Regions from separate parts of the Herbiconiux sp. L3-i23 genome, predicted to be linked through region 1. Evidence: predicted binding sites of a transcription regulator. Region 1 holds the regulator's gene; each other region holds the start of a gene.
What was found. The regulator LexA, encoded in region 1, represses DNA repair genes until DNA is damaged. The targets are predictions, from matches to a motif close to TCGAACANNTGTTCGA.

Region 1 (7,316 bases):
CGGCGGTCAGTTCGACGTCGGCTCCCGCCAGCTCGAGGGCCTTGACCGCCGAGTGGACGTTGCCGCTGCCGTAATCGAGCACCGCGACCGTGGGTCGCGTCACAGCGCACCCTTCGTGGACGGCACGCCCTGCACGCGCGGGTCGAGTTCCTTCGCGACGCGGAATGCGCGCGCGAACGCCTTGAATTCGGCCTCGGCGATGTGATGCGGGTCGCGTCCCCGCAGCACGTCGAGGTGCACCGTCAGGCCGGCGGCGAAGACGAGCGCTTCGAAGAAGTGCCGCACCATCGAGCCCGTGAAGTGGCCACCGATGAGGTGGAACTCGAAGCCGGACGGCTCGCCGTCGTGGACGAGGAACGGGCGCCCCGAGATGTCGACGACCGCACGGGCGAGCGCCTCATCGAGCGGCACGGTGGCGTCACCGAACCGGGCGATGCCCACCTTGTCTCCGAGCGCCTGACGGATCGCCGTTCCGAGCACGATTCCGGTGTCCTCGACCGTGTGGTGCACGTCGATCTCGATGTCCCCCGTCGCGCGGACGGTGAGGTCGGTGAGGGAATGCTTCGCGAAGGCGGTTAGCATGTGGTCGAAGAACGGCACCGAGGTGCTGATGTCGGCCGTACCGGTGCCGTCGAGGTCGAGCCGCAGGTCGATCGAGGACTCGCTGGTCGCGCGCTCGATGTGCGCGGTCCGCGAGCCGACGGGGAAGCCTTCTGAAGTCACGGGTCCCAGTCTACGAGCGGGCGCCGAGGGCGCCGTCAGCCCCAGAAAGGGCGGCGAGGAACGCGGTCGTCTCCGATTCGGTGCCGGCGCTCACCCGTAGCGTGTTCGGGATGCCGAGATCGCGGACGAGCACGTCGTGGTCGAGCAGGTGCTGCCAGGTCGCGTGCGGGTCGGCGACGCCGCCGAAGAGCACGAAGTTCGCCTCGCTCGGCCACGGCGAGTAGCCGAGCCCGGGCAGCTCGGCCATCAGCCGATCGCGCTGCACCTTGATCTCTTCCACCATGCCGAGCATCTCGTCGGCGTGGCCGAGTGCGGCGATCGCCGCCGCCTGCGTGAGCGCCGAGAGGTGGTACGGCAGGCGCACCAGCCGCAGGGCGTCGGCGACGGCGGGGTCCGACGCGAGGTAGCCGACGCGCGCCCCCGCGAAGGCGAACGCTTTGCTCATCGTGCGCGAGACCATGAGGCGCGGGCGGTCGGGCAGCAGGGTCAGTGCGCTCGGTGCGCCGCTCGGCATGAATTCGGCGTACGCCTCGTCGACGAAGACCATGCCGTCGAAGGCGTCGTAGGCGGCGGCGATCGTCTCGAGCGGCACCCCGGTGCCCGTGGGGTTGTTCGGAGCGCAGAGGAAGACGATGTCGGGGCGGGTGCGGTCGATCTCGGCCACGACGGTCTCGGGTGAGATGCGGAAGCCTTCGTCGCGGCGGCCCTCGACCCATTCGGTGCCCGTGGCGCCCGCGAGGATGGAGTGCATCGAGTAGGTGGGCGGGAAGCCCAGCACGCTGCGCCCGGGACCGCCGAAGGCCTGCAGCACCTGCTGAGTGACTTCGTTGGAACCGTTGGCCGCCCAGATGTTCGCGGCGGAGAGCCCATGGCCGAGGTACCCGGCGAGCCGTTCGCGGAGGACGGTGAACTCGCGATCGGGGTACCGGTGGATGGTGAGGATCGCCTCGGCGACCTGGCGGACGATGTCGTGCGCGACGTCCTCGGGGACGCCGTGGCTGTTCTCGTTGACGTTGAGCGCGACCTTCACCGTGCGCTGCGGTGCGCCGTAGGGTTCACGGCCGCGGAGATCGTCGCGGATGGGGAGGTCGTCGAGCGAAGTCACCCGATCGAGTCTAGGAGCCCGCTCCCGAGCTGCCCGCCCCATGACCAGTGCGGTGCGCGCCAGTCGATGCAGGTGCCAGTCGGTGTGGGCGTCAGTCGGTGTACGTGGCGGGGATCGCGAGCGACTGGCCGGCGGCGACGGCCGACGAGTCGAGCCCGTTGAACCGCTCGATGTCGGCGATGACGTCGCGGGGGTCGGAAGCCGGAGCGACGCGCTCGGCGACGGACCAGAGCGACTCCCCCGCCTCGACGGTGACGTACGCGAACTGCTGCGTCGAGCTCTCGTTCGACGCGACGGCGGGTGCGGACGACATCGCGATCGCGGTGATGACCGCGACTGTGGGAAGGGTGAGAAGCGCGCCGAGAACGACCCGTCCACGGCGGGTGATGCGCAGGTGGGGACGAGCCGGGGCGGCCAGGTGACCGACGGTGATGGTGCTCATGAGTCTCAACCTTTCGTTCCGGAACGAAGCTGTGTTCCGAATGTATCTTCGAATGTCGAACACGTCAACCAGTGAGGCGAAGGCCTGATTCTCGCGAGTCATTCGAAGACAAGCTCGAACAGGCGTTGCTCCCGATCCGCCCGGGCGGATACAGTTTCGATGTTCGGGTACATCGAAACAGCAGCCTCCGACATCGCCTCCGCGGGTGGGTCGGGGCTCGGGGGGAATGGGAGACGTCATGACGGTGGAGCGCACGGGAACGCGCCGGAGGAAGAGCCTCAGCGAGAAGCAGATGGCGATCCTCGAAACGATCCAGCAGTCCGTGTCGACGCGCGGCTACCCGCCGAGCATGCGCGAGATCGGCGACGCCGTCGGCCTCTCCTCGCTCTCGAGCGTCACCCATCAGCTGGGTCAGCTCGAGCTGTCGGGCTACCTGCGCCGCGACCCCAATCGGCCGCGTGCACTCGAGGTGCTCATCGACCTGCCCTCCAGCTCGTCCCACACCGGTGAGACGGCGACGCCCGTCGGCGATGCGGCGATGGTGCCGCTCGTCGGTCGGATCGCGGCCGGCATCCCCATCACCGCCGAGCAGCAGGTCGAAGAGGTGTTCCCCCTCCCCCGCCAGCTCGTCGGAAAGGGCGAGCTGTTCATGCTGAAGGTCGTCGGCGAGTCGATGATCGATGCCGCCATCTGCGACGGCGACTGGGTGGTCGTCCGCTCGCAGAGCACCGCCGAGAACGGCGACATCGTCGCGGCGATGCTCGACGAGGAGGCGACCGTCAAGGTCTTCAAGCAGCGCGACGGCCACACCTGGCTGCTGCCGCGCAACTCGGCGTTCGAGCCGATCCTCGGCGACGAGGCCCAGGTGCTGGGCGTCGTTACCGCGGTGCTCCGCTCCGTCTGAGCCGCGCTCGAGGTGCCCGGTTCCGCGGGTGCTGAGGCGCTCGCACGCGCAGAACCGGGCACCTCGACGGCGCCGTCACCGCCGGCGGGCTCAGCGCAGGAACGGAGTGAGCGCCGCGAGTTCCTCTTCGCCCACGTTCGCGTGCAGATGGGTGCCGTCTTCGCGATAGTCGAGGCTCAGCACCTGGCCGCGCTCGTGGACCTGGGCGATCAGCTCGCCCCGGTCGAAGGGGACGACGGCGCGGACCTCGTGGCGCGGCTTCGGCAGCAGCGTCGCGATGCGCTCGAGCAGCTCGTCGATGCCCTCTCCGGTGCGCGCCGAGACGAAGATCGAGTCGGGCTCGAGCCCGCGCAGCACCAACCGGTCGTCCGGGGACGCCAGGTCGCTCTTGTTGAAGACGACCAGCTCGGGTATCTCTCGCGCACCCAGCTCGCCGACGACACCGCGGACGGTGCTGAGCTGCGCACCCGGATCCGGATGGGACGCGTCGACGACGTGCACGAGCACGTCGGCATCCGCCGTCTCCTCGAGTGTCGAACGGAACGCCTCCACCAGCTGATGCGGCAGGTTGCGCACGAAGCCGACCGTGTCGGCGAGGGTGAACGAGCGTCCGTCGGAGGTCTCGTAGCGGCGCACCGTCGCGTCGAGCGTGGCGAACAGTGCGTTCTCGACCAGCACACCGGCCCGTGTGATGCGGTTCAGCAGACTCGACTTGCCCGCGTTCGTGTATCCGACGATCGCGACGGACGGGACCTCGTTGCGGCGACGGTTGGCGCGCTTCGCGTCGCGGGCCGGCTTCATCGCGGCGATCTGCTTGCGCAGCTTCGCCATGCGGGAGTGGATGCGACGACGATCGAGCTCGATCTTCGTCTCACCGGGTCCGCGCGAGCCCATACCCGCGCCACCGCTCACCTGGCCACCGGCCTGGCGGGACATCGACTCACCCCAACCGCGCAGTCGCGGGAGCAGGTACTCGAGTTGGGCGAGTTCGACCTGCGCCTTGCCTTCGCGACTCTTGGCGTGCTGGCTGAAGATGTCGAGGATCACCGCGGTGCGGTCGATCACCTTCACCTTGACGACGTCCTCGAGGGCGCGTCGCTGACTGGGCGCCAGTTCGGTGTCGGCGATGACGGTGTCGGCGCCGAGTGCGGCGACGGTGTCGCGGAGTTCCTCGGCCTTGCCGCGACCGAAGTAGGTGCTGGGGTCGGGGTGCGGCCTACGCTGCAGCAGGCCGTCGAGCACCGAGGCGCCCGCGGTCTCGGCCAACGCCGCGAGCTCACGCAGCGAGTTCTCCGCGTCGGCGGCGTTGCCCTGCGAGTACACGCCGATCAGCACGACGCGCTCGAGGCGCAGCTGTCGGTACTCGACCTCGGTGACGTCTTCGAGTTCGGTCGAGAGTCCGGAGACGCGACGAAGCGCCTGCCGCTCTTCGAGGTCGAACTGCTCGCCGTCGTGGTCGACGCGCGGGGTCGACACGATGCCGGTCCGTGCGGGGAACAGCGCGTAGTCCGCCGAGCGGCGCTCGGCGGCACCGAGCACGCGCGCGACGACGTCCTCGTCGGCTGTCGGTGTCTCGGGTCGTTCGATCATGGGCTGTAACACTATCTCCTGGTTTCCGCTAAGTTGCCTCTATGTTCCGGTCGGCAGGTGCCCTCCAATGACGGGGGACCACTACTTCTCGGTCGATCCCGCGAGCGAGCTCCGTCCACGCCGGATCACCGTGTCCCTCGCCGGCCGTGATGTCGAGGTGACGACGGCGGCGGGCATCTTCAGCCCCGATCACATCGACTGGGGCACCCGCGTTCTGCTGTCGCACGTTCCGCCGCCTCCTCCGGGCGGCGACCTCCTCGATCTCGGCTGCGGCTGGGGTCCGATCGCGCTGAGCCTCGGACTTGAATCTCCTCACGCGACGGTCTGGGCCGTCGACGTCAACGAACGCGCGCTCGAACTCACCCGCCGCAACGCGGCCGATCTCGGGCTCACCAATGTCAACGCCAGCCTGGCCGCGGATGTTCCCGACGACGTCTCGTTCCGCACCATCTGGTCGAACCCGCCCATCCGGGTGGGCAAGAGCGAGCTGCACGGCATTCTCGAGACCTGGCTGCCCCGTCTGGCGCCGGGCGGGGACGCCTGGCTCGTGGTGCAGAAGAACCTCGGGTCGGACTCGCTGCAGCGCTGGCTCGAGTCCACGCTGCCGCCCGACTACACGACGACGCGCTCGGCGACGAACCGGGGCTTCAGGGTGCTGCGGGTGCGGCGCCGTCTCGGCTGAGCCGTCAGATTTCGGCGGTGCCGCGGAACACCAGCTCCGCCGGGCCGCTCAGGGAGACGTGCTCGCCGTCCTCGGCGGGGAACATCCGCACGCCGACGACGCCACCCGGCACCTCGACGCGCCAGTCGTTGGGCGCGCTCGCGCCCGCCCAGTGTCGGGTGGCGAGGGCGGCGGCGGCCGCGCCGGTGCCGCAGGAGAGCGTCTCTCCCACGCCGCGCTCGTGCACCCGCATGCGGATGCGCCCGACGGCGTCTTTGACGAGCGGGTCGGCGGGGAGCACCAGCTCGACATTGGTGCCGCCCTGGGGGTCGGGTTCGACGACGGGGATGTAGGCGAGATCCGCGTTCTCGAGCTCGCTCTCGTCGGCGACCGCGATCACGACGTGCGGGTTGGGGACGGTGATCGCGACGCCGGGCCGGGCGACGGGGAGGCTCTTGACGTGCACGAGCGGCTCGCCGCCCTCGAGTCGCCACCGGCCGAGGTCGACGGCGAACCCGTCGGTGGTGCGCTGGACGTCGCGCACTCCCCCGCGAGTGCCGATCGCGAGCGTGTCACCGGAGGCGAGCTCGGCGAGCCCCTCGTCGATCAGGAAGCGGGTGAACACGCGGATGCCGTTGCCGCACATCTCCGCGATGCTGCCGTCGGCGTTGCGGTAGTCCATGAACCACTCGGCATCGGCATCCTCGGCGAGAGCGTCGGCGCCGACGTCGATGCTGCGCGAGCGGACGGCCCGGAGCAGACCGTCGGCACCGACTCCGAAATGGCGGTCGCAGAGTGCGGCGACGTCGGCGGGCGTGAGGTCGAGTTCGCCGTCGGGGTCGGCGACGAGCACGAAGTCGTTGCCCGTGCCGTGGCCTTTGGTGAACGCGATCGTGGTCATGTCTCGAGTCTAGATTCCAGCAGCGCGAGCACTCGGCCGGCGGCGGCGGGGTCGCCGACGGGGATCCGGTGGGCGTCCCGGTAGCGTCCGAACCACGATCGTTGGCGTCGCACGTACCGCCAGGTGAGGGCGGTGGTGTCGTCGATCGCGTCAGCCCGCGTGCGGCGGCCCGCGAGCACGTCGATCGCCTGCGCGTAACCGATGGCGCGGGAGGCGGTCAGGCCTTCGGCGAGGCCGAGCGGAAGGAGTTGCTCGACCTCGTCGAGGAGCCCGTCGTCGAACATCGCCCGCGCGCGCTCGGCGAGCCGCTTCTTGAGCACCGGCCGCTCGGCGGGGTCGACGTCGAGCAGGGTGACGATCGTCGGCACCCGGTAGGGCGCCTCGTCCGGCAGGGTCGCGCTGTAGGGCTCGCCGGTGAACTCGATGACCTCGAGCGCCCGGATGACCCGACGACCGTTGGCGGGGTCGATGGTCAGGGCGGCGGTGGGGTCGGCCTCGCGGAGGCGTTCCCACATCGCCCCCGACCCGCGGTCGGCGAGCTCCCGTTCGAGTCGTTCGCGGATGACGTCGTCGGTGCCGGGGAATCGGAAGTCGTGCATCAGCGCGGAGATGTAAAGCCCCGAGCCGCCGACCAGGAGGGGCACGGCGCCGCGGGCTCTGATGTCGTCGACGGCGGCGCGGGCGAGCTCCTGATAGCCGGCGACGGTGGAGAGGTCGGTGACCTCGAGTACGTCGAGCAGGTGGTGCGGGATGCCGTGGCGCTCCTCGATCGGCAGCTTCGCGGTGCCGATGTCCATGCCGCGGTAGAGCTGCATCGCGTCGGCGTTGACCACCTCGGCGCGGAGGCCGCGGTCGCGGAGCGTCTCGGCGAGCTCGAGCGAGAGGGCGCTCTTGCCGGTACCGGTCGGGCCGCCGATGACGACGAGGGGCGGTGCGGTCACCGCCCGACGCGGAGCGTGGGCAGACCGAGCGACACGGTGCGCGCACCGC
Region 2 (7,316 bases), 650 kb from region 1:
AGCGCGGCGTAGTCGAGCCATGATGCAGGCAGGGGCCTCGTCGACCAGTCGGCGGCCGAGTGCTCCTTGGCGAGGTGCAGGCCGAGCAGCTGCTCGACCACGGCGGCGAGCCCGACGCGGGGCAGTCCGAGCAGCCGGGCGGCGAGCTCGGTGTCGAAGATCACGGCGGGGTCGAGGCCGACCTCGCGCAGGCAGGCGAGGTCCTGGCTGGCGGCGTGCAGGATCCATTCCTCGTCGCCGATCGCGTCCTGCAGTTCGGTGAACGAGCCGATGGCGGGCGGGTCGAAGAGGAAGGTGCCGGCGCCTTCGCGGTAGATCTGGATCAGGTACGCGCGCTGGGAGTACCGGAAGCCGCTCGCACGCTCCGCATCGACTCCGACCGGGCCCGAGCCCGCGGCGATCGAGCGCACCGCATCGAGGTAGGCCGACCGGTCGGCGACGAGCACCACGGGACGCGCGATCTGCGCGGTGGGCAGGGGAGCGGTCACCGCCGCGTCCGGCGTCGCCTCCGTCTTCGAGCCGACGGCAGCTGAACCGACAGGGTTTGAACCAACGGGGTCTGAACGGACGGGATCTGAACCGACGGGGTTCTTTGGGGCGTCAGGCACGCCCGGCTCGTCGCGTGGATAGCAAGGTCACTCCTTCTGCCACGGGGGGTAGACCCGCGAGCATGCCGACGAGCTCGATCCACGCCTCGACGTGAGCACTGATGTCTGTTTCGAGGGGAGTCCAGGAAGCCCGCAGTTCGATCTTGGCACCATCGCCCTGCTCCGCCAACTCGCCGAAACCGGTGGAGATGATCTTGGTGGCGGTGCCGGAGGCCGCCGTGTAGTCGGCGACGCGATCGTCGAGGGCGTCGGTCAGCCACGACCAGGCGACGTCGGCGAGGAACGGGTCGATGCCGATCTCGGTCTCGAGCGGCGCCTGCGCGAAGCACACGACGCGGAACCGACCGCCCCAGGCGTCGTGGGCGCTGGGGTCGTAGAGCAGGACGAAGCGCCCAGCGCCCAGGTCGTACTCGGAGCCGTGCGACGCGGCGTCGATCTCGGCGGCGAGGGCGACGGACCACGGTGCGAGGCCCTCGGGTGCGGGAATGCTGCGCACCACCAGATCGTCGCGCGTGTTCGCGCGGCCGATGGACTCGAGCGCGAACTCGAACTCCCTCGGTGTCTCGTCGTGCGGGTCGCCGTTCATGCGACGAGACTAGATCAGGAATGCGCCGATGGCCCCGATGGTGGTACGGTGCGTCGCCCAGGACGGATGAGGCCGGGACATCGCGTCCGCCCCCTCTTTGATAGCGTGGAATCGGCGACCCGTCCGGCGATCCGACGCGGTCTCGCGTTCGTCGAAGGGCTGGTAGCGGTGTCGGGCAAGTCGCGGTCTTCGCTCGGGGTGCTGGTTGCGTTGAGCGGCCTCGCGACGGCGGGCGCACTGTTCGCGGGCGCGGTGACGACGTCCGTCGCCCGCACGGTGGTGAAGCCCCCGCGTAAACGCGTCGAGGACACCCGCGTGCTCGGATACGACGAGTCCGCAGGCACCGTGATCTTCAGCGCGAGCGAAGACGCCCTGCTGCCGGGCGACTACAGCTTCTGGTTCGACGGCGGGACCGGGCACGCGCGAGTGGGGTCGATCGTCGCGCGCACCGCGGCGACGGTGACCCGCCGGGTGCTCGGCGTCGACTTCGGCGACCTCTCCGAGGCGCGGCAGGGACGTTTCAACGGCTGGGTCTACCTGAGTCCGCGCGAGATCGGTGTGCCGTTCGAGAACGTGCGCGTGCAGACGACCCTGGGACCGGCTCCCGCGTGGCTCGTGCCGGCCGCGGTCGACGACGGATCCGATCCGAGTGCACGCTGGGTCATCCAGGTGCACGGCCGTGCGACGGTGCGGCAGGAGGCCCTGCGCGCGATCCCCGTATTCCGTGACGCCGGGTTCAATTCGCTCCTCATCTCGTACCGCAACGACGGCGAGGCGCCGCCGAGCGAGGACGGACGCTACTCCCTCGGCGACATCGAGTGGCTCGACGTCGAGGCCGCGATGCTCTTCGCGCTCGACCACGGCGCGAAGGAGATCGTGCTGATGGGGTGGTCGATGGGCGGCGCGACCGTGCTGCAGGCGGCGACCCGGTCGCGGGTCTCGTCGGTGGTGACCGGGGTGGTGCTCGAGTCGCCGGTGGTGAACTGGGTCGACACCCTGCTCTACCAGGGCGAGGCGATGTCGCTGCCCGGTCCGGTGAAGTCCGGAGTGCTCGCCATGATCAGCTCCCGGTGGGGCAGGCCGTTCACCGGTCAGCGTCGACCCATCGATCTGCGCCGCCTCGACTTCGTGCGCCGGGCAGGCGAGCTCGCCGTCCCGATCCTCGTGCTGCACAGCGACGACGACGGCTTCGTCCCGGCGAACGGGTCGCGAGAGCTCGCCGCCGCACGCCCCGACATCGTGACGTTCGTGCCGTTCGAGACGGCGCGCCACACCAAGCTCTGGAACTTCGACCGCGACCGGTGGAACGGCGTCATCGCCGACTGGTTGAAAGTCCGCCACTGAGTCGCGCCGCCCGCTGACCGCGAGTCGGCTGGGTGGCTCGAGAGACGGGGCGGATCAGTACTCGAGCCGCCAGCGTGCGTAGAGGGTGCTGTCGGGGTCGACGAGCAGCTGTGTGAGCACCGCCTGCGGAGGATTCCCGAGGCGCGCGAACAGCGGAACACCGGGGGAACGCAGCTTCGGCGCGGTGGTGAGGCAGAGCTCGTCGACGAGTCGGTCGTCGATGAACGCCGCCGCGAGGGTCGGGCCGCCCTCGCAGACGATCGAGGTGAGGCCGTGCTCGCCGAGGACCGAGACGATCTCGCGGGCGTCGAGCGCCGATCCCTCGAGTACCTCGATCTCGTGCGGCACGTCGGCGAGTTGCTCGCGGACCCGATCGCGGGCGGAAGGAGGGCAGAGGATGATGGGCACGCTTCCGCGCTCGTGCAGCCGGTGGCCGGCGAGGTCGCCCGACGAGGTGACGATCGCCAGACGGCTCTCGGAGGGGCCGAGATAGCCCTCGCGGCGGACGGTCCGCGCTCCGACGACGACCACGTCGGCCGCTCGTCTGATGGTGCCGAGGATGCGCCGGTCGACGCGATTGCTGAGCGTCTCGGACGTGCCGTCCTCGCCGACGGCCGACCCGTTGAGGCTGCCGATCATGTTGATGCGCACCCACGAGCGCGACTCCGGTGCATAGGCGTCCGCGAGGAACGCGGCGCCGTGCTCGCCGTCGAGCGCCACGGGGCCGGCCGTCTCCGGGAAGATCCGGGTGAGGCTCATGCGGCGCTCCTCGCCGCGATCTGGCGCTTCGCCCGCGCGAGCATGCCGCTCATCCCGCGCACCCGCAGTGGGGAGACGAGGTCGTTGAGGCCGAGCATCTGCGGGAAGTCGGCGGGCACCGCGAGCAGCTCCTCCGCCGAGAGCCCCTCGACGCCCTGCACGAGGATCGAGGCGAATCCGCGGGTGGTCGGCGCTTCGCGGGGCGCGGTCGCGAACATGTGCACACCGTCGTCGCCGAGTTCCAGGGTGATGAACACGGGCGCCTGGCACTCCTCGACCCGCTCGCTGAGTCCGGGGTGGTCGCGGAGACGCTCGGGGAGTTCCGGGAGTTCGTTCGCGAATTTGAGCAGCAGCTGCAGACGGTCGTTGCCGTCGAGCGCGAGGAACTCGTCCCGGATGTCGGCGAGCTGGGCGGGCAGAGCGGAAGTCACCTCCCGATTATCCCGCCCGCGGCCGAGGGCCTGCCTGGCGCTGGTCGAATACGTGCTCGCCGAGGAGGCCCGCTGGGGCCGTCGCGACGCGCGGGGCTTCGGGATGCGGTCGCGTTGAGGTTCCTTCCAGTGTCGGTGGTTGCTGGTTAGGTCGATGCATGTACGAAGAGCAGTCGCAGGCCGAAGCGCCGATGTCGGCTGCGCGGCTGCTGGTCGAGCGCATCGCCGAACGGCAGGCACTGTCGCGGGTGTACCAGGCGGAGCAACTGGAATACATCGACGCGCTGCGCCTGCAGTTCGGTCGGGAGTTCGGGGCCGACTGGTACGACCCTGACTCGCTCGAGTGGCGTGAGCTCCGGGCGGAAGTCGCCGCGGTGCTGCAGGTGCACGAGCGCACCGCGCAGTCGATGCTCGATCTCGCCCGCTCCCTTGTGCAGGTCTTCCCGACCACGCTGAGTCGGATGCGGCGCGCGGAGTTCTCCGACCGGCACGCCCGGGTTCTCGTCGAACACTCTCACGGCCTCGCCGCTGAGCTGGTCGGCGAGTATGAGGCGCGTCTGCTCGAGTTCGTCGATCTGCCGGTGTCACGGTTCGATCGGATGGCGCGCAAGATCCGCGCCGATCTGCAACCCCAAGACCTGATCGAGAAGCACCGGGAAGCGTTGGCCGAGCGCCGGACTGCGGTCGAACCGGCCGGTGATGGCATGGCCTGGTACCGGGCGTACATGTCTGCCGAGTACGTCATCGGTGCCGCCGCATCAGTGACCGGACTGGCGAAGGGGCTGATGGTCGAGGGTGAGACCCGCACCTTGCAGCAAATCGAGGCGGATGTCTTCCGTGATCTGCTGATCGACGCCGGCGGCGTCACCGCCCCTGTGGTCGAGGGTGAGCCGGTGCAGGCCACCCCTGCGGCGCGTCGGGGCATCAACCCGCACGTCGCCACGACGATCCCGGTACTGACCGCGCTGGGCCGGTCGGACGAGCCGGGCCAGCTCGAGGGCTACGGGCCGATCGACGCCGAAACCGCCCGCCGAATCGCCGGCGAGGCGCCCGGGTGGATCCGGATCCTCACCGATCCGGAGGATGGGGCGATCACTTCGTTCGGGCGGACCACCTATAAGGTCCCGAAGCAGTTGCGGCGGTACCTGCAGGCGCGGGATGAGGTGTGCCGGTTCGTGGGCTGCACCCGATTGATCGAGCATTGCGATGTCGATCACACGAAACCGTGGGCGGAGGACGGCGAAACGGTCGCCGCGAACCTCGCGCATCTGTGCAAGGGCCACCACATGGTCAAGGGCCGCAAACGGTGGCGGGTGAGCGCCTCACCGGGCGGCACCCTGACCTGGACCTCGCCGACGGGGCGCATGTACACGACGAAACCGGCCCGCACCTTCGCCCCACCCGGCCGCACTATCCCGGGCGCACCACCACTGGTGATGAAAGCCTGGCTCCCCGACGACGCCCCGTTCTGAACCCCGGTCGTCGAGTAGCGACGAAGGAGCGTATCGAGACGGGTCGAGTAAGCGCAGCGCACCGAGACCCTGCCGCTGTGCTCTCGATACGCTCGTTCCTCGCTACTCGAGCCTGGGCCCACCGCGCACGCTTGCGCGGGGGACTCGATACGGGCTTCGCCCTACTCGACGACCGGATGGTACTCGTGCCGCCGTATCGCTGCGCTCAACGAGCGGGGCTCACCGCGGTCGTCGAGTAGCGACGAAGGAGCGTATCGAGTCCCTGGCGCAAGCGTGCGCCATGGGCCCAGGGTCGAGTAAGCGAAGCGCACCGAGACCACAGCACGTGCGCTCTCGAGACGGTCGTTCCTCGCTACGCGAGCCTGGGCCCCCGCGCACGCTTGCGCGGGGGACTCGATACGGCGCTGGCGCGCCTGCTCGACGACCGGAATGCCACTCAGCGGCCGGGGACGGCGCCGGGGTCGCTGCCGCGGACGATGGGTACGCGCACCGCGCTGCCCCACTCGGTCCACGAGCCGTCGTAGTTGCGGACCTCGTCGAAACCGAGCAGGTGCGTGAGCACGAACCAGGTGTGGCTCGACCGCTCTCCGATGCGGCAGTAGGCGATCACGCTGTCGCCTTCCTGAAGGTCCGCACCTTCCTGATAGATCGCCTCCAGCTCCGAGCGGGACCGGAAGGTGCCGTCCTCGGCTGCGGCCTTCGCCCACGGAACGTTCTGCGCGCTCGGGATGTGACCTCCACGCAACGCGCCCTCTTCGGGATAGGCGGGAGCGGTGGTGCGCTCCCCGGAGAACTCCTCGGGGCTGCGCACGTCGATGAGTGGGTTGCCGAGATGCAGGAGTACGTCGTCCTTGAACGCGCGCACGGTGAGGTCGTCGCGCTCCACCACCGGATAGTCGCTGCGCGAGACGTCGGGGCGATCGGTGGTCAGCTCGCGACCCTCGTCGACCCACTTCGCGCGACCGCCGTCGAGCAGGCGCAGATCGTCGTGACCGAACAGGGTGAACACCCAGAGGGCGTACGCGGCCCACCAGTTGCTCTTGTCGCCGTAGAACACGACGGTGCTGTCGCGGGAGATCCCCTTCGAGCGCAGCAGCTTCGCGAAGCCCTCGCCGTCGACGTAATCGCGGGTGACGGGATCGTTCAGTTCGGTGTGCCAGTCGATCTTGACGGCGCCGGGGATGTGTCCGGTCTCGTAGAGCAGCACGTCCTCATCGGACTCGACGACGACGAGGCCCGGATCGTTCCGATGCTCGGCGAGCCATTCGGTGCTGACGAGACGCTCGGGGTGCGCATACTCCTGAAACTTCTGCGACGAGTCCGTCTCAACTGCCATCTGCCTCGGCCACCTTCCGTCAGGGGGGCCGCTGTCGGTGCACGGCCCTCGTCTAGGCTGATCGCGCACCGCCTCCCGACGGGTCGGCGATGCGCCCTCAGCGAGGTTACGCCGCTCGTTCGTCTTCCGCTGAGGACCTCGTAACACTTCCGACTCCTTCCGTCGTCTGGATGCGCCTGTGACCTCCGCCCCTGTCTCACTCACCGAGCGTGCCCCGCGACTGACCGGTGAGGAGATCGCCGGGTACCTCGTGCCGCCGCGGCAGTTCGACCGGGCGAGCCTCGACAACTACGAGCCCGACCCCGATTACCCGTCGCAAACGGAAGCGCTCGAGAAGATGCGAACCTTCGCCGCGGGGTGGTCGGCGGCGCCGAGCGGCGGCGGCTGGTTCAAGCGCGCGAAGCGAGCGTCGGTCGGCAAGCCGGGCATCTACCTCGACGGCGGATTCGGCGTCGGCAAGACCCACCTGCTGGCGGCCCTCTGGCACCTCGCGCCGGCACGGAAGTACTTCGGCACCTTCATCGAGTACACGGCGCTCGTCGGCGCGATGGGGTACCGCGGCGCCGTCGACCTGCTCTCGGGAGCGAGCCTCGTCGCCATCGACGAGTTCGAGCTCGACGACCCGGGCGACACGATGGTGATGACCCGCCTGCTCGGCGAACTCGTCGCCACCGGGACACGAGTCGCTGCGACCTCGAACACCCCGCCGAATGCGTTGGGGGAGGGTCGGTTCGCGGCCGCCGACTTCCTGAGGGAGATCCACTCGCTCTCGGCCCACTT
Region 3 (7,316 bases), 1.3 Mb from region 1:
AGCGGGTCTATTGGCGCCGCCGCATCCTGGTGCTGCTCGGCGCGCTGGCCGTCATCGCCGTCATCGTGCTCATCGTCGTGCGTCCCGCAACGCCCAGCACCCCGGCGTCCGTCGAGACGTCGGCTCCTCCGGCCGAAGCCGCTCCCACCGACCCGTCCGCGTCGGCACCCAGCTCCGAGCCGCAGCCGTGCGCGGCGGAGCAGATCGCCGTCACGGCGGTCACCGACGCCGACTCGTACGCCGCCGACGTGCAACCGCAGCTGTCGTGGACGCTCGTCAACAACGGGTCGGTCGCCTGCACCATGAACCTCGGCACCTCGCAGCAGGTGTTCACGGTGTCGAGTGGCGACGAGACGATCTGGACCTCGTCCGACTGCCAGGACGGCGCCGACGACTTCGCCTACACGGTCGAACCGGGAGCGGAGCCGGTCGCCTCGAGCAGCATCGCGTGGGATCGCACCTGGTCGTCGCCCGACACCTGCGGAGGCGAGCGGCAGCCGGTCACCGCGGGTGGGGCGTCCTACCATCTGTCCGTCAGCGTGGGCGGCGTGACCTCGGCGGACACCAAGCAGTTCCTGCTCCAGTGACCGGCACCGCCTAGCGCGTGATGAGCGCCGCGATGCCGAGGGCGACGCCGACGAAGACGGTGAGATCCGTCCAGGTCGCCACGGTCTCCTCGGCACGCTTTCCCCGCTTCGCGATGTGACGGATCCCTGCGAGTCCGAGGTAGAGCGCACCCGGTGCGGCGCCGATGAGTCCCCAGCCGGGGAGGAACGCAGCCACGAGGGCGACGGCTCCGAAGCTGAGGTTCGCGAAGCCGAGCTCGTGCACGACCTGCTCGGCGCCCTTGTCCTCGATGCCGAGGATCCCTTTCGAGGTGCGGCCCGGGTTCGTCAGCTGGCTGATACCGGCGACGACGAGGCGGGTGCCGACCCCCCCGGAACGCGAACCAGATCCCGATGACGAGAAGCGGGTCGCCGCCGGCGACCAGGAGGTGGACGGCGGCGGACACGACCGGCAGGATCACGGTCTGCAGCAGGACCAACGCGATGTACACGGCGCTCCGATCGACGGGCTGAGTGAGGTTCACTCAATCGAAGGAGTCCGCTCGGCGCAAGGGCGTCGGGCGACATCGGCCGCGCTCAGCCGAGGGCGGCCTTGAGCGCGGATCGTGCCGACTCGGTGGAGTGGTCGAGCACACGACGGAAGCCGAGCCGCTTCGCCTCGGTCGCCCGCTGCTTCGCCATCGACACGGGTCGGATCTCGCCGGCGAGGCTCAGCTCGCCGACCGCGACGACGTCGTGCCCGACGGGCTGGTCTTTCGCGGCCGAGGCGATCGCGAGCGCAATGGCGAGGTCGGCGCCCGGCTCGGTGAGGCGGACCCCGCCGACGGTGGAGACGTAGACGTCGAGCGTGCTCAGCTTGATGCCCGCGCGGCGCTCGAGCACGGCGAGGACCATCGCGACGCGGCTCGAGTCGACGCCGCTGACCACGCGTCGCGGCTGCGGGGCCGATGTGCCGACGACGAGCGCCTGCACCTCGACGGGCAGTGCGCGTCGGCCCTCCATCGCGACGGTCACGCAGGTGCCGCTGACCGCTTTGTCGCCGCGGCTGAGGAACAGTCCGCTGGGGTCGGGGACCTCGACGATGCCGTCGCTCGCCATCTCGAAGCAGCCGACCTCATCGACCGGTCCGAAACGGTTCTTGAGCGCGCGGATGAAGCGCAGCGAGGTCTGCCGGTCGCCCTCGAACGTGCAGACCACATCGACGAGATGCTCGAGGAGGCGTGGGCCCGCGATGGATCCGTCCTTCGTGACGTGACCGACCAGAAGCACGGGGAGGTTGCGCTGCTTCGCGAGGCGGATTAGGGATGACGCGACTTCGCGGACCTGCGACGGCCCTCCCGCGAAGCCGTCGATCTCGCCGCTCGAGACCGTCTGCACCGAGTCGACGATGAGCAGGTCGGGCTCGACGGCGTCGACCTGGCCGAGCACCGTCGCGAGGTCGGTCTCGGCCGCGAGATAGAGATTGGGGTGCAGGGCGCCCGTGCGTTCGGCGCGCATCCGCACCTGTCCGACGGACTCCTCGGCGGTCACATAGAGCACGCGTGCACCGGTGCCGGCGGCGCGCGCCGCGACTTCGAGCAGCAGAGTGGACTTGCCCACGCCGGGCTCGCCGCTCAGCAGGATGGCGGCTCCCGGCACGACGCCGCCGCCCAGCACGCGGTCGAATTCGGCGATGCCGCTCTGCTTGTGGCTGGCCGACTCGATCTCGACCTCGCCGATGGGCTTCGCGATGCGATCGCCGAGCACCACGGTCGGCTTCACCGAGCGCGTGAAGCCCGTCTTCTCGGCGGCCTCGACGACGGTGCCCCACTGCTGGCACTCGGCGCAGCGACCGACCCACTTCGCGGTCGTCCAGCCGCATTCCGTGCAGCGGTAGGGCGAGGCGGTGGCGGCGGCGCGGGGCATGGGAAGAACAGTAGGCGCGGCATCCGACATCCGATACGCGCCTCGCCTGAGTGCCCATTTCCCGTACATATCTTCGAATGTCTGCTATACTGGCAGCACATCGCGTGCCGGCGATGAGACCACTTCCCGTGGAGCGCCGGCCTGGCCGGTCACTCCATCCGAGTCGACGAGGCAGGCATGAGCCAGGCGCGTGACGCATCGCAGGCGGCATCTCCAGGCGCCGATCTCGTCGACGCGCTGGCGGCCGGTGTCCTCATCGAGCGCTCTCGCGCGGCGGAGCGCTACGAGCAGATCGACGCCGTTCGCCGCTGGTACGAAGCCGCGCACGGGGCGCGGTGGAGTCTGCCCGACGCTCTCGAGTGGCGAGAGCTGCGGGCTGAAGTGGCGGCCGCTCTGGCGATGCACGAACGCACCGCCGAATCGCAGCTCACGTACGCGCGGCGCCTGTCGGGCGACTTCTCGGCAACCCTCGAGCGCCTGCTTCAAGCGCGTATCTCCGATCGGCATGCCCGCATCGTCGTCGACTGCTCGCTCGGAGTCCCGTCGCACCTGCTCTCCGAGTACGAAGCTCAGGTACTCGAGGTCGCCGAGGATCTGCCGCCCACGCGGTTCGAGAAGCGGGCGGCGTCTATCGCCGCGTCCATCGAGCCCTCCACGATGGTCGAGCAGCACCGCGAAGCCCTGACCGAGCGCCGTATCTTCGGTGAAGCCGCTCCCCGCGGGATGGCATGGGTGCACATGCTCTTGGACGCTCCCGATGCCCTCGGTGCGCTCGCCGCCGTCACTGGACATGCTCGAACGCTGCACAAGCTGCCCGGTGAGACGCGGACGCTCGCTCAGATCGAGGCCGACGTGGCCCGCGATCTTTTCGTGGATTCGACGGGCGTCGCTGCGACCCCGTCCGGAGGCGACCCGGTCGCAACCCCCGCGGCGCAGCGCGGCGTCAGAGCGGGCGTATTCCTGCACGTGCCGTCGGACACCGCGCGCGGCAAGACCGATGACCCGGGCGAACTGGTCGGTTACGGTCCGATCGACGCGCAGACCTCGCGCGAGTTGTCGGGCACGGCGAGCAGCTGGACACGACTCCTCACCGACCCGGCGAACGGCGCGATCCTCGACTTCGGCCGCGAGAGCTACCGAGTTCCCGCCGAACTGCGCCGCTACCTGCAGGTGCGCGATGAGGTCTGTCGGTTCGTCGGCTGCACTCGAGCCGCTCAGTATTGCGACATCGACCACACAACTCCATGGGTCGAAGACGGCGAGACAATCGCCGAGAACCTCGCCAACTTCTGCAGAGGCCACCATCTGGTGAAGGGCAGAGGCAGGTGGAAGGTCGAGAACGTCGGAGACGGCGTCATCCGATGCATCTCGCCCACCGGCAAGGTGTACGAGACTCCGCCGGCGAAGGTGCTGCCGACCGGGTCAGGAGTGCGGTTCCGAGATGTGGATGATCCGGTCGACGAAGGCTCATCACCGATCCACGTCGTGCTCGCGCGCAAGTTCGGCGTCGATGGCGAAGCGGAACGCACGACTGACGCTCAGACCAGCGATCGGCATTCCGACGCCTGGTTCACCGGCGACGACACCGGGGAGGAGTGTGCCTGATGTCGAGCTCGGCCGGAATGGACCTCACGTTTGGAGCCTCGCCGCCGTCGCCACCGCTCGGTGCTGTCGGCGCGATCGATCGGCGCGGCCGTCGATTCGCGCGACCCCCGATCGGTCGCGTACACTCATCGGCGGTAGCGTGTCCGAGCGGCCTAAGGAGCATGTCTCGAAAACATGTGTGGGGGCAACTCCACCGTGGGTTCAAATCCCACCGCTACCGCCACTCGAAGGCCCCGGCCCTTGCGCATCGTGCAGGGAGGCGGGGCCTTCGGTCTTCTTGCCTCGATCAGCGCTCCCTCGCGTCGAGAGAGCCGGTTCCGGTTGACGGTGCGGGCGGCATCATCCAGGAGTACGCGCCGACCGCGACCGCGACGGTCGCGACGTGCATCACCATCAATGCGGCGACCGTCAGCCATCCGTCGGCGGTGTTCACGATGAAGCCGAGGACGATGTCCGGGATCCACGACAGCACGAGCACAGACGGGACGAGCCGACGGAGGGTCAGCGCCGGACGCTGCGACCGTCGCACGATCAGGAACCAGCCCACCGCTGCGCCGATCGCGCCGACCACGGTGAGGGTCAGGTAGGCGAGCGGCATGAGAGGGCCGGTGGGCTCGGCGCCGAGAGCGACGGCGGCAGCGGCGACGCCGGCGTTCACCGCTCCGGCGACGACGGCGACGATCAGGGCACTCAGCGCGATCGCTCGCAGACCGGACGCACGCGAATCCGCCGCACGATCGTGAGCGCTCCGCGGTATCGGCTGGACGTTGCTCGAAGTGGAATCGGACATGGAGTGCTCCTCTGCTCGCGAGATCGGTCGGACACGGGTGCGTCCAGCTGCTCCGCTCACCCTTCTCGCCCCGTCACGGCAGGGGCATCCGCCCGCGGGTGTCAGCCGCCCTACTCCTCTGGGCGTACGTCCCGCCGGCCCGGAACGACGAAGCGGCCCGCTCCCATGAGGAAGCGGGCCGCTGGTCGTGCCTTCGTCAGTCGCGTAGTTCGAGGTACTTCGCGATGAGCGACTTGGTCGACGAGTCCTGCGCCTCGAGCGCCTCCGCGTCGCCGTCGACGGCGGGCGCGATCTGCAGCGCCAGCTGCTTGCCGAGCTCGACGCCCCACTGGTCGAACGAGTCGATGCCCCAAATGGTGCCCTCGGTGAACACGATGTGCTCGTAGAGGGCGATCAGCTGACCCACGACGCTCGGGGTGAGCGCCGGAGCGAGGATCGAAGTCGTCGGGCGGTTGCCGCTGAACACGCGCGCTGGCACGACCGCTTCCGCGGTGCCCTCGGCGCGAACCTCGTCGGCGGTCTTCCCGAACGCGAGCGCCTTCGTCTGCGCGAAGAAGTTGGCGAGGAAGAGGGAGTGCACGTCCTGGCCCGGCTGGACCGTCTTGCCGTCGCCCGTTTCGTCCCTCAGCGGGCGCGAGGGGTTCGCGACGGCGATGAAGTCGGCGGGGATCAGCCGCGTGCCCTGGTGGATCAGCTGGTAGAACGCGTGCTGGCCGTTGGTTCCCGGCTCTCCCCAGAAGATCTCGCCGGTGTTCGTGGTGACGGGTGAGCCGTCCCAGCGGACGCTCTTGCCGTTCGACTCCATCGTGAGCTGCTGCAGGTAGGCGGGGAAGCGGCTGAGGTCCTGGGCGTAGGGCAGCACCGCGTGGCTCTGCGCGCCGAGGAAGTTGGTGTACCAGACGTTCAGCAGCCCCATCAGCACCGGGACGTTCCGCTCGAGCGGGGTGGTGCGCATGTGCTCGTCGATCGCGTGGAAGCCGGCGAGGAACTCGGAGAAGCCCTGCGGGCCGATCGCGATCGCGACCGAAGTCCCGATCGCCGAATCGACCGAGTAGCGACCGCCCACCCAATCCCAGAAACCGAACGCGTTCTCGGGATCGATGCCGAACGCCGCGACCTTGTCGAGGGCGGTGGAGACGGCCACGAAGTGCTTCGCGACCGCACCGGTGCGTGCCTCATCGGTGTCCTCGAGGACGCCGGCCCGACCGAGCCGCTCCCACAGCCACTGCCGGGCGAGACGGGCGTTGGTGAGGGTTTCGAGGGTGCCGAAGGTCTTCGACGCGACGATGAAGAGCGTCGTCTCGGGGTCGAGATCCGCGGTCTTCTCGTAGATGTCCGCAGGGTCGATGTTCGAGACGAACCGGCACTCGAGCCCGTCCTGCACATACGGCTTCAGGGCGTCGTAGACCATGACGGGTCCGAGATCCGACCCGCCGATGCCGATGTTCACGACCGTTGCGATGCGCTTGCCGGTGACACCGGTCCACTCGCCCGAGCGGACCTTCTCGGCGAAGGCGTAGACCTTGGCGAGCGTCGCGTGCACCTCGGCGTCGACATCGTCGTCATCGACCGTGAATCCCTCCGCGGGCTCGAGGTCGGCGCCACCCTTGGGTCGGCGAAGGGCGGTGTGCAGCACGGCCCGGTCCTCGGTGACGTTGATGTGCTCGCCGCTGATCATGGCCCGGTAGCGTCCCGCCACGTCGACGTCCTCGGCGAGCTGCAGCAGCGGGCGCAGGATGTCGTCGGTCAGCAGGTTCTTCGACAGGTCGATGGTGAGGTCCGCGGCCTGGAACGTGTAACGCTCAGCGCGGTCCGATTCCGACGCGAACCAGCCGCGCAGGTCGGGTGAGAAGTCGGTTGCGATGTCCGACAGCTGCTGCCAGGAGTCGGTTCCGGTCGGGTCGATCGGGCTGGCGGGGCCAGTGGGTGCGGAATCGGTCATGGGTCCTCCTGGGCCAATCGGATGAGGCGGTCTCGGGTCGAGGAATGACGGGCGCCGCCTTACGAACATATCGCCACGACGCGGACGCCTCCGATGCCGTCCGTCGCGGAAGGCGGATCAGCCGGCGTCGACGGTCGGGTCGAGGGTCTGAGCGGCGGCGGCGATCCGCGCGAGCTCGGCGCGCAGCTCCACATCGGACAGGCGCAGCGCCTGGTGCTCGGTGCGGGCGTCGAGGAACTCGAGCAGCAACCGGGCCGACCGCCGCGGGTTCACCTTCTCGAGGTTGATGATGAGCAGGCGCACGTAGGCGAGAGTCGCGGGAATCGAGTCGGTGGGGAGCGACGTGGTCACGACCCATCCTCTCAGTAACCCGCCTGAGAGAAGTCCGAACCTCGCTATGGAGATCCCGGCGGCGGGCGCGGGAACGGCGAAGGCCCTCCGCTCCCACCGGGAGTGAAGGGCCTTCGCGCGAACGGAGCGTCACCGACTAGACGAACAACATCCCCAC

Region 2: a site for LexA is predicted at 3,773-3,788, ahead of NGH83_RS08075 (HNH endonuclease signature motif containing protein). Genes of this name have one in related genera too.
Region 3: a site for LexA is predicted at 2,533-2,548, ahead of NGH83_RS13715 (HNH endonuclease signature motif containing protein). Genes of this name have one in related genera too.

Annotation. Positions count from the first base shown of each region.
Region 1 is NZ_AP025737.1:1,057,079-1,064,394, reverse strand. It holds gene hisH (imidazole glycerol phosphate synthase subunit HisH) at 1-103, opposite strand, end outside; gene hisB (imidazoleglycerol-phosphate dehydratase HisB) at 100-723, opposite strand; gene NGH83_RS05020 (histidinol-phosphate transaminase) at 734-1,828, opposite strand; gene NGH83_RS05015 (LysM peptidoglycan-binding domain-containing protein) at 1,920-2,270, opposite strand; gene lexA (transcriptional repressor LexA) at 2,509-3,174, shown strand; gene hflX (GTPase HflX) at 3,265-4,764, opposite strand; gene NGH83_RS05000 (class I SAM-dependent methyltransferase) at 4,832-5,446, shown strand; gene dapF (diaminopimelate epimerase) at 5,451-6,326, opposite strand; gene miaA (tRNA (adenosine(37)-N6)-dimethylallyltransferase MiaA) at 6,323-7,267, opposite strand; gene miaB (tRNA (N6-isopentenyl adenosine(37)-C2)-methylthiotransferase MiaB) at 7,264-7,316, opposite strand, start outside.
Region 2 is NZ_AP025737.1:1,711,058-1,718,373, reverse strand. It holds gene NGH83_RS08100 (HRDC domain-containing protein) at 1-488, opposite strand, end outside; gene NGH83_RS08095 (DUF3000 domain-containing protein) at 601-1,194, opposite strand; gene NGH83_RS08090 (S9 family peptidase) at 1,300-2,538, shown strand; gene NGH83_RS08085 (dihydrofolate reductase family protein) at 2,593-3,297, opposite strand; gene NGH83_RS08080 (SufE family protein) at 3,294-3,728, opposite strand; gene NGH83_RS08075 (HNH endonuclease signature motif containing protein) at 3,887-5,200, shown strand; gene NGH83_RS08070 (sulfurtransferase) at 5,637-6,536, opposite strand; gene zapE (cell division protein ZapE) at 6,715-7,316, shown strand, end outside.
Region 3 is NZ_AP025737.1:2,869,011-2,876,326, reverse strand. It holds gene NGH83_RS13730 (hypothetical protein) at 1-587, shown strand, start outside; gene NGH83_RS13725 (hypothetical protein) at 598-831, opposite strand; gene radA (DNA repair protein RadA) at 1,143-2,471, opposite strand; gene NGH83_RS13715 (HNH endonuclease signature motif containing protein) at 2,649-4,076, shown strand; tRNA gene NGH83_RS13710 (tRNA-Ser) at 4,210-4,299, shown strand; gene NGH83_RS13705 (hypothetical protein) at 4,363-4,866, opposite strand; gene pgi (glucose-6-phosphate isomerase) at 5,063-6,808, opposite strand; gene NGH83_RS13695 (hypothetical protein) at 6,926-7,159, opposite strand.